2 regions of the Actinocorallia sp. B10E7 genome follow, and region 1 is predicted to be linked to the other one. Evidence: predicted binding sites of a transcription regulator. Region 1 holds the regulator's gene; the other holds the start of a gene.
The links. Region 1 encodes LexA, which represses DNA repair genes until DNA is damaged. Its sites were predicted from a motif close to TCGAACANNTGTTCGA; they were not measured.
Positions count from the first base shown of each region.

Region 1 (4,822 bases):
TCGTCCACGGAGAGGATGAAGCAGGCGCTGACCTGCTGCGGGGACTTGGTGCCGACGTTGAACCAGACCGGCGAGTTGAAGCTGAAGACCTGGTGGACCAGGGCGTACTTGAGCTCGTGCTCGAAGATCTCGGCGTCCTCGTCGGACGCGAAGTAGCCGTGCTCGCGGCCGGTGTCGGCGTAGACCCGCACGACCCGGTCGACGAGCTGCTTGAGGCTCCACTCGCGCTGCGGGGTGCCGACCGCGCCGCGGAAGTACTTCGTGGTGACGATGTTGGCCGCGTTGACCGACCAGAAGGCGGGGAACTCCACGCCGCGCTGCTCGAAGTTGATCGAACCGTCACGCCAGTTCGTCATGACGACGTCGCGGCGCTCCCATTCGATCTCGTCGTAGGGGTGCACTCCGGGCTTGGTGAAGATGCGCCGCATCTTCAGGCCCTTGCGCACCGCGGCCTTGCCACGACGAGCCGGTCCGCTGACCGTCTCGGTCATGTCTCCCCCTCACTGGGCCCCCTTCGTCAGGGCCCTTGCTCACACATGACTGACCACACCCCTCTCCCGGCTCGCCGGGGGAAGGGTGTGATTTTTGACTGTGCGCTCGCGGTCAGTACAGCGAGTTCGCCGGCTTCCTCATTCCGGCGAGCCCGTGCCACGCAGAGCGTTGATCTCTTTCTCGAAGTCGTCGATCGACTCGAAGCCCCGGTAGACCGAGGCGAAACGCAGGTAGGCGACCTCGTCCAGCTCCCGCAGGGGGCCCAGGATCGCCAGTCCGATCTCGTGGGACTGGATCTCGGCGGCCCCGGTCGCCCGGATGGCCTCCTCGACCTTCTGCCCCAGCAGGGCGAGCGCGTCCTCGTCGACCGGGCGGCCCTGGCAGGCCCTGCGCACCCCGGCGATGATCTTCTCCCGCATGAAGGGCTCGGTCACCCCGCTGCGCTTGGCCACCATCTGGAGCACGGTCTCCTGGGTGGTGAACCGCTTGCCGCACTCGGGGCAGGAACGACGGCGCCGGATGGCGGCGCCGTCCTCGGTGGACCGGCTGTCGATCACCCGGCTGTCGGGGTGACGGCAGAATGGACAGTGCACGTCCCTGCTCCTTCCCATGGACCGGGGTCGACTATTCACCAGGAGACCACAACTTGTGGCGAGTTACATCCGTGTAACTACTAGATGTTGTGGTCCAAACCTAGGCCCCCGACACTCCCTTCGCAAGCTGGAACGGCGGCCTCCGCGGTAGAGCCTGGTCACACGGGCCCCGGCGGCGTGTCGCGCGACGGAGGACCGGCTTCGGCGCGTCCCGAGCCGCCGCCGACGGGCGGGCGACCCGGAAACACCCATTTCTTGACGCATTCCTCGAATCGGTTTTCGATAGAACGGATGTACGATATTCCGAGCGGGTCCACCGGATCGGCCGTGCCAATCTCGAACAATTGTTTGATCATTGTCCGGGAACACGCTAACGTTCTGTGGCGCGAGCCACCACGACGAGAGCACACGAGACAGGAGGCGAAGGCGCCATGGGCAAGGTCTCTCAGACGCCTGAGGAACCCCTGGACGAGACCGGCCTCACCCAGCGCCAGCGCATGGTGCTCGAAGTGATCCGGGATTCGGTCCAGCGGCGCGGCTATCCGCCGTCGATGCGCGAGATCGGCGAGGCGGTCGGGCTGACCAGCACCTCCAGTGTGTCGCATCAGCTGCGCACCCTGCAGCGCAAGGGCTTCCTGCGCCGTGACCCCAACCGCCCCCGCGCGGTCGAGGTGCGCATGCCCGGCGGACGCCCCGTGCGGGCCGCCGAGCCGTCGGAGGCCTACGAGGAGGGCCCTGCCCCGGCGTACGTGCCGCTGGTGGGCCGGATCGCGGCCGGCGGGCCGATCCTGGCCGAGGAGTCCATCGAGGACGTCTTCACCCTCCCCAAGCAGCTCATCGGCGAGGGCGAGCACTACCTCCTGAAGGTGCAGGGCGACTCGATGATCGAGGCCGCCATCACCGACGGCGACTGGGTGGTGGTGCGCCGGCAGCCCGACGCCGACAACGGCGACATCGTGGCGGCGATGATCGACGGCGAGGCGACGGTGAAGACGTTCAAGCGCCAGGACGGGCATGTCTGGCTGCTGCCGCAGAACTCCGCCTACGACCCGATCCCCGGCGACGCCTCCAGCGTCCTGGGCAAGGTCGTCGCGGTCCTGCGCAAGATCTGAGCTCCGGCACGACGAGAACGCCGCCCTCGCGCAGGAGGGCGGCGTTCTCGTCGTTCAGGCGGCCCAGCCGAGGACGCGCAGGTCCCGGTTGGCCTCCTTGAGGTCCTTGGCGGTGTCGATGCCGCGCCAGTACCCGTCGATCTCGTACGCGCCGAGCCGCCCCTCCCCGGCGAGCCGGGGGAAGGTCGCGGTCTCGTGGTCGCCGAGGTCGGGCAGCAGGTCCCGCATGCCCGGCTCGAAGAGGTACACCCCGGCGTTGACCCAGTGCGGCAGCACCGGGGCCTCCTTGAAGCCCGTGATGCGCCCGTCCTCGGCGATGTCGACGATCCCGTAGGGCGACTTCAGCGCGGTCACGCCCAGGGTCGCCAGCGCTCCGGAGTCGGCGTGGTGGCGCTCCAGGTCCTCCAGCGGGAAGCGGGTGAGGATGTCCCCGTTGAGCCCCAGCCAGGGCTCGTCGGGGAAGGGCAGGGCGCGGGAGGCGTACTTCAGCCCGCCGCCCCGGCCGAGCGGGCGTTCCTCCACCGCCACGCTCACCCGGAGCGGGAAGGCGCGGCCCAGGACGTGCCGCCGCAGCATCTCGGCCAGGTGGCCGCAGGAGACGACCACGTGCTCGACGCCCTCGGCGGCCAGCCACTCGAGCTGGTGCTCGAGGATCGGCTTGCCTCCGACGTCGACGAGCGCCTTGGGCACCCGGTCGGTGTAGGGCCTGAGCCGGGTGGCGTTGCCGCCGGCCAGGATCACCGCCTGCCGCACCTGAGTCACGGTGGAACCTCCTCTTTCGGAACGGCTCCAGCGTGCCGGACGGACGTTACACCTGAATGACCTGAACCTGACGCTTTGTTACGTTTGGTTCAGACCTATCCGAGAAAAGGATCAAGCCTCCGCCCAGATGGGCCGCCGGTCGGGGAATTCCAGGTACCGGCGCAGTTGCGCCACCCCCGAGAGCGAACCGCACCAGGCGGCGAAAGGCGGGTTCTCCCGGTCGAAGCCGCTCTGGACGAACGTCAGCCTGGTACCGCCGTCGGAGTCGGCCAGCTCCCAGGTGGTGATGCCCGGGACCCCCCAGTCGACGCTCGCCTTCCGCCCCGGCTCCAGTTCCACGATCTTGGCGCCCACGGGGTCGTTCTCGAAGCCCCCCATGGCGTAGCGGCCGCCCACGAACGGCTCGATCTCGATCGGGTAGCCGAACCACTCGGTGGCCTTCTTCCCGTCGGTGAGCGCGTCGAAGACCTCGTCCCTCGCCGCGGCGATCAGCACCTCGCTCCTCAGCTCGCCTCCGGCGAAGTCGCACCAGCCGGTGACGGGACGGCCCTCCACCCGGTCCACGAGGTTGGCCACCGCCAGGTACCAGAAGGTGAACAGGACGTTCTGGATGCCCTCGCCCCGCCGCGCCGCCTCGGGGTCGACGCCGGTCTGCACGACCGTGATCAGCGTGCCGCCGTCCTCCTCGGCCAGCGAGAACTCCGTGGTCGTCTCGACTCCCCCGAGCGTCCAGGCGTAGCGGAGCGTGTCGTCGTCGACGTGCAGGAGCCGCTGGTGCGGCGCGTCCCCCTCGGGGGTGTAGCGCCCCCAGAACTCGTAGCGCCCGGGCAGTTCCACCCGCGCGTGCTCGGCCAGCCACTCGCGTATGAGCGCGGGGTCGGTGAGCGCCTGGCGCACCTCCTTGATCGGCGCGGAGGTCCGGGCGACGATCTTCATCGGTTCAGTCATCCTCTTGCTCCTTGGGGTAGCACGCCACCACGAGCTTGAAGGCGTCGCCCTCGGCTCCGCCGTAGCGCGTGAACAGGTCCTGCAGCGTGTGCCGCAGTTCGTCCAGGAACTCCTGCCGCCGCTCGGGGGCCATCCGGATCTCGCCGGAGACGCCGAGCGAGGGCAGTTCGGAGGCCGCGGGGTCGAGCCTCGCGACATCGGCCTGGACCTCTTCCATCAGGTCGAGCAGGTAGCCGAGACTCATCGCGTCCTGCGCCCCGCGCAGTCCGCCGAGCCGGCCGACCAGCCGCGGGGACATCCAGTACGACCTCGCGGTCGCCTGGTAAACCCCCTCGTGGACGGCGCGGACCTTCCGTTCGGCCACCCGCGTGACCAGCCCGGCCTCCTCCAGCAGCTTCACGTGGTAGTACACGCGCTGCTTGGACTGGCCGAGCCGCTGGGCGACCTCTCCGCAGGTGCGGGGTTCGGCCAGCAGCCGCAGCACCTCGATGCGCTGCGGCTTGAACAGGATCTCGGCCTGTTCGATCTGCTCCAGGTACAGGACGTCTCTCATCGCAAAATCAGTTTTTATGTAAAAACTGATTTTGTCAATGGGTCCGAAGGAAGGGCCGCCCCGGCGGGACGGCCCTTCGGCAGGGTCAGACGACGATGTTGACGATCTTCGGTGCGCGGACGATGACCTTGCGGACGGTGCCGTCGCCGATCGCGGCCCGGACCTTCTCCGAGTCCAGCGCCAGCTTCTCCAGCTCGTCGGCGGCGATGCCCGGAGAGACCTCCAGACGGTCGCGGACCTTGCCCGAGACCTGGACCACGCAGGTCACCGACTCCTGGACCAGCAGAGCCGGGTCGGCGACCGGCCACGGCACCCGGGCGATGGAGCCGCTGTGGCCCAGCTTCTCCCAGCCTTCCTCGGTG
Region 1 covers NZ_JBDPLZ010000019.1:25,214-30,035, reverse strand. Annotated here, with positions in the region: gene ABGB12_RS34490 (vitamin B12-dependent ribonucleotide reductase) at 1-491, opposite strand, end outside; gene nrdR (transcriptional regulator NrdR) at 630-1,085, opposite strand; gene ABGB12_RS34480 (hypothetical protein) at 1,244-1,441, opposite strand; gene lexA (transcriptional repressor LexA) at 1,517-2,197, shown strand; gene ABGB12_RS34470 (nucleotidyltransferase family protein) at 2,252-2,959, opposite strand; gene ABGB12_RS34465 (SRPBCC domain-containing protein) at 3,071-3,907, opposite strand; gene ABGB12_RS34460 (helix-turn-helix domain-containing protein) at 3,900-4,460, opposite strand; gene leuS (leucine--tRNA ligase) at 4,546-4,822, opposite strand, start outside.

Region 2 (4,822 bases), on a different contig from region 1:
GGAGTCAGGCGACTTCGGTGGCGGTGCCGCCGGTGAGGCGGAGGAGCTCGTCGTAGGTGGTGGGGAAGACGGTGTGAGGATGGCCGCCGGCGGCCCAGACGACGGGGTGCTTGCTCAGCCAGGTGTCGACGAGGGTGCGCAGCGGGGCGGGGTGGCCTACGGGGGCGACGCCGCCGATGGGCTGGCCGGTGGCCTCGCGCACGAACTCGGGGGTGGCGCGCTTGACCTCGGCGGCGCCGACGACGACGGCGATGTGCTTGACGTCCACGCGGTGGGCGCCGCTGGTGAGCACGAGGAGCGGGGAGCCGTCGGCGTCGAAGACGAGGCTGTTGGCGATGGCGCCGACCTCGCAGCCCAGCAGGTCGGCGGCGGCCTGGGCGGTGGGGGCGGGTTCGGCGAGCTCCACGATGCGGCCGGAGGCGCCCTTGGCGGCCAGGGCGGCGGCGACGCGTTCGACGTTCGGATGCACGGGCCACAGCCTATCGACGCGGGAGACATCCACCCCTAACATCCGGCCATGGTTGATTTGCCCAATGTCGTTCTCTGGTCGATTCCCGCGTTCCTGCTGCTCCTGGCGCTCGAGGCGGTCTCGTACCGGCTGCGGCCCGACGAGGACGAGAGGGGCTTCGCGGGCAAGGACACCGCGACGAGCCTGGCGATGGGCCTCGGCAGCCTCGGCTGGGACCTGCTGTGGGCCTTTCCCATCGCCCTCGTCAACGGCCTGCTCTTCGGCTGGCTGTACGACCTGACGCCGTGGACGATCCCCGTGACGTGGCAGTGGATCGTCGTCGCGGTCTTCGTGACGGACTTCTTCTACTACTTCTCGCACCGGGCGCACCACCGGATCGGGATCCTGTGGGCCTCGCACGTCGCCCACCACTCCAGCGAATACTTCAACCTCTCGACGGCGCTGCGCCAGACGTGGACGAATTTCACCGGCTGGATCTTCTACGTGCCGATGGCCGTCCTCGGGTTCCACCCGGCGGTGATGGCCTTCTCCTACGGGGTGAACCTCGTCTACCAGTTCTGGATTCACACCGAACGGATCGACAAACTGCCGAGGCCGGTCGAGTACGTCTTCAACACGCCGTCCCACCACCGGGTGCACCACGGTTCGCAAGGGTCGTACCTGGACCGGAATTACGGCGGCATCATCATCCTGTGGGACCGGCTGTTCGGGACGTTCACCCCCGAGACCGAGCGGGTCGTCTACGGGTTGACGAAGAACATCGGCACGTTCAACCCTTTGCGCGTCGCCTTCCAGGAATACGCGTCGATCGCGCGGAACGTCGTGTCGGCTTCCAGCTGGCGCGGACGGCTCGGATACGTGTTCGCCGAACCGGGCTGGCAGCCGGCCGCCAAGGGGAGTGAGTGAGATGGCACTGCCTCTGTTCTTCGGTTTGAGCGCCGCGCACATCCTGGCGCAGGTCATCGGGATTCCCGCGGCGGAGTTCGTGACGAAGGCCCTGCTGATGCCGGTGCTCGCGTGGTGGCTGCACCAGCGGGGCGGCCCCCGGCTCATGGTCGCGGGGCTGCTGCTGTCGACCGGGGGAGACATAGCGCTGGAATTCGACGGGCTCTTCATCGCCGGGATGCTGTTCTTCGCGGCGGCCCACGTCTGTTACGTCACCTTCTTCATGCGCTCCCGCAAGGCGGAAGGACGTCTGCGCTGGACGATCCTCGGGGCGTACGCCGCCATGTGGGCGGTGGGCGTCGCCATTCTCTGGCCCGGGCTCGGCGCACTGCAGATTCCCGTGGCGGTGTACTCGCTCCTGCTGACGGCCACCGCCGCCACCGCGGCTTCGTACGGGGTGCGGACGGGCGTCGGGGGCGCATTGTTCCTGGTCTCGGACCTGCTCATCGGGCTTCGTCTCACGGACACGGAAGTCCCGATGCACGGAGTGCTCGTGATGGCGACGTATATAGCGGCGCAGTATCTGCTCGCCTCCGGGACTCTCCGGCGCGTCGAAAGACGGGCTCCCACACCCTCGTGACCCGTTTTGTCAGACCCGTGTGTTCTCCTCGAAGTACCCGGTTGACCTGGGGTTCGAGTGGATCTCGAACACGTCGATCGAACGTATTGACGATTGATTGACGGTCGGGTTTACTGGGGGCATGTCGAACCGATGTTCGACATGGTGTGGGACTCGCGGCCCGCACTGGAGCACGGGCGAACCGGAGGCGGCGCACCGCCGGTTCGCACCGGTCCCGGGCAGGGGGAGGGGAAGCCCCTTGCCCGGGCCGGACGCTCTCAGAGCGCGGACGCGGGTGATCGTCCCAGGTGAGGCCGGTCGGCCGCGCCTGGCGAAAGGAGGCCACGCAATGACCGTGCACCCCATGCCCCCCGGACGCCCGTCCCCTCGGACCGTTCCGGCCGCCCAGAACCTGCTCCGTGTGGCCCGCCAGCTGCTGGCGGACGCCGCGGAGGCCACCCACCCCAACCTCCGCTACGCCACCGCCCACCTGGCCGCGCTCCGCGCCGCCGCCGCGGTCCTGGCCGTCCGCGAGCCCGCCGCCCCGCCGCGCCGGGGCCGTCCCCGCAGCGCCTGGGTCCTCCTGGCCGCCGCCGAGCCCCTCCTGGCCGAGTGGGCGGCCTTCTTCGCCGCCGGCGCCGACAAGCGCGCCGCCGCCGAAGCCGGCTTCCCCGACGCCACCACCCCCGCCGAGGCCGACGCGCTCCTGCACGACGCGGGCCAGTTCGTCACCCTGGTGGAGGACACCCTCGGCATCCCCACCCAGCAGTCGCTTCCCATGACCGGCTGACCCGGCCCCCTCGCCGACCGACCCGGCACGGCCCGGCCTTCCCCGCCGTGCGGCGGTCCCGGACGGTCGAGGCCGGTCGAGGCCACGAGGGCGAGCACACGCCCGGCCCCGCTCGGGGAGTCAGGCGCGGGGCGAGTCGATGACGGTGACGCGGCTGACGCCGGGGACGGTGCGGGCCAGTACCGAGACGACGCGGTCGGTCAGGGCGTCCGCGCTGCCGGTGAGCGTCACCACGCCGTTGCGCACCACGATGTCCCAGCCGGAGGCGCCGGGCACCAGTCCTTCGAGGGCGGCGGCCACATCGTCGCAGACGCGGTCGTCGCTGTGGGTGAGCACGCGCATCAGGTCGCGGCGGCTGACCATGCCCACCAGCCTCCCGCCGTCCAGCACCGGCACGCTCTTGACGCGCTCGGCCATCATCCGCTCGGCGAGCGAGGCCACGTCGGTGTTCTCCCGGGCGCTGAGCACCTCGCTCGTCATCACCTCGCGCACCCGCGCGGGCGGCGCCTCGCCCGGCTCGGCGACCGGGCGGGTGAAGGCCCGCGGGTCGGCGGTGAACTCGCCGCGCAGCAGGTCGGCCTCGCTGACGATCCCGACCATCCGGCCGTCGGCGTCGACCACCGGGGCCGCGGTCAGATCGTGCTCGTACAGCACCCGGATCGCCTGCCGGATCGGCGCGGACTCCGGCACCGTCACGACAGGTCCGGTCATCACCTCGGACACGAGCATGGGAATCCTCCAGGACGCGGAACCGAGGACGCCACGGCGTCCTCCGGGGGGTCTCCGGATCCGGCGAGGCGCCGGGCCGCGGTCCTGTTCTGGTCCGACGGCCTCCGGAAGGTCGACCTCCACCTCATCGCGGGCGGCTCCGCGAGAGCAGAGCCGTTCTTCACCCAAGGAAAGGGGCTTAGGTCCTTCGCCGTGCCGATGCGGCTCAACGGCGGGCCGGACGGCCGGAGTCCCCGGCGGACGAGGCCGCTTCGCGGGAGGCGAGAGGGGGTATGGCAGTCTGATCCGGCTATGGGGTCATTTGGGGCTGGGCGGGCGGTGGTGCCGCTGCTGGCGTTCCTGGGGGTGGTGGCCTACTCGCTGCCGATGGCGGTGATGTCGCCGGCGCTGCCCGACCTGCAGACGGAGATGGGGACCAGTGCGGCGGGGGCCGCCTGGAGCGTGACGGGGATGGTGCTGAGCGCCTCGGTGGCGACGCCGGTGGCGGGCAGGCTGGGAGACCTGCTGGGGGCGCGGCGGGTGCTCGTCTGGGTGCTCGGCGTCGGGATCGCGGGGCAGGTCGTGTCGGCGGTGGCGGCCACGCTGCCGGTGCTGCTGGCGGGGCGGGTGCTGGCGGGGGTGGGCAGCGGGGTGTTCCCGCTGGCCTACACGATCATCCGGAAGGCCTACCCGCCCGAGCGCACGTCCTCGGCCGTAGGGCTGATGTCGTCGATGCTCGGGCTGGGCGGGGTGCTGTCGTGGGTGATCGCGGGGCCGGTGATCGACCACCTGGGGTGGCGGTGGCTGATCTGGGTGCCCGCGGTGATCCTGCTGCCTGGAACGTTCCTCGCCCGGCGGGCGCTGCCCCCGGTCGCGGGCGAGCCGGGACGGCGGGTCGACTGGTGGGGGGCGGCGCTCTTCGGGGGGTGGCTCACCGCCGGGCTCACCGCGCTCACCCAGGGCTCGGTGTGGGGCTGGACGTCGGGGCCGGTGCTGGGACTGCTGGCGGGCGCCGCGGTGGGGGCGGCCGCCTGGGCGCTGATCGAGGCGAAGGTGCCCGACCCGCTGCTGGACCTGCGGCTGATGCGGCTGCGCGGAGTGTGGACCGCCAACCTCGGGTCGCTGCTGGCGGGATACTGCCTGATGGCGGCGGGCCTGCTCTTCCCGCTGCTGATCCAGCTCCCCGAACGCGACGGGTTCGGGTTCGGGGGGACCGCGACGGACACCGCGGTCGTCGCGCTGCCCGCGAGCGTCGCGATGACGTTCATGGGGCTGGTGAACGGAAGGCTCGACCGGCGGTTCGGGGGGCGGGCCGTCCTGGCCGCGGGCGCGCTGCTCACCGCGGCGGGGT
Region 2 covers NZ_JBDPLZ010000002.1:775,144-779,965, forward strand. Annotated here, with positions in the region: gene ABGB12_RS08765 (YbaK/EbsC family protein) at 5-469, opposite strand; gene ABGB12_RS08770 (sterol desaturase family protein) at 518-1,375, shown strand; gene ABGB12_RS08775 (lysoplasmalogenase) at 1,377-1,994, shown strand; gene ABGB12_RS08780 (SAV_6107 family HEPN domain-containing protein) at 2,323-2,763, shown strand; gene ABGB12_RS08785 (CBS domain-containing protein) at 2,884-3,492, opposite strand; gene ABGB12_RS08790 (MFS transporter) at 3,784-4,822, shown strand, end outside.
Region 2: ABGB12_RS08780 (SAV_6107 family HEPN domain-containing protein) is a predicted target of LexA. The motif match lies at 2,119-2,134, and genes of this name have one in related genera.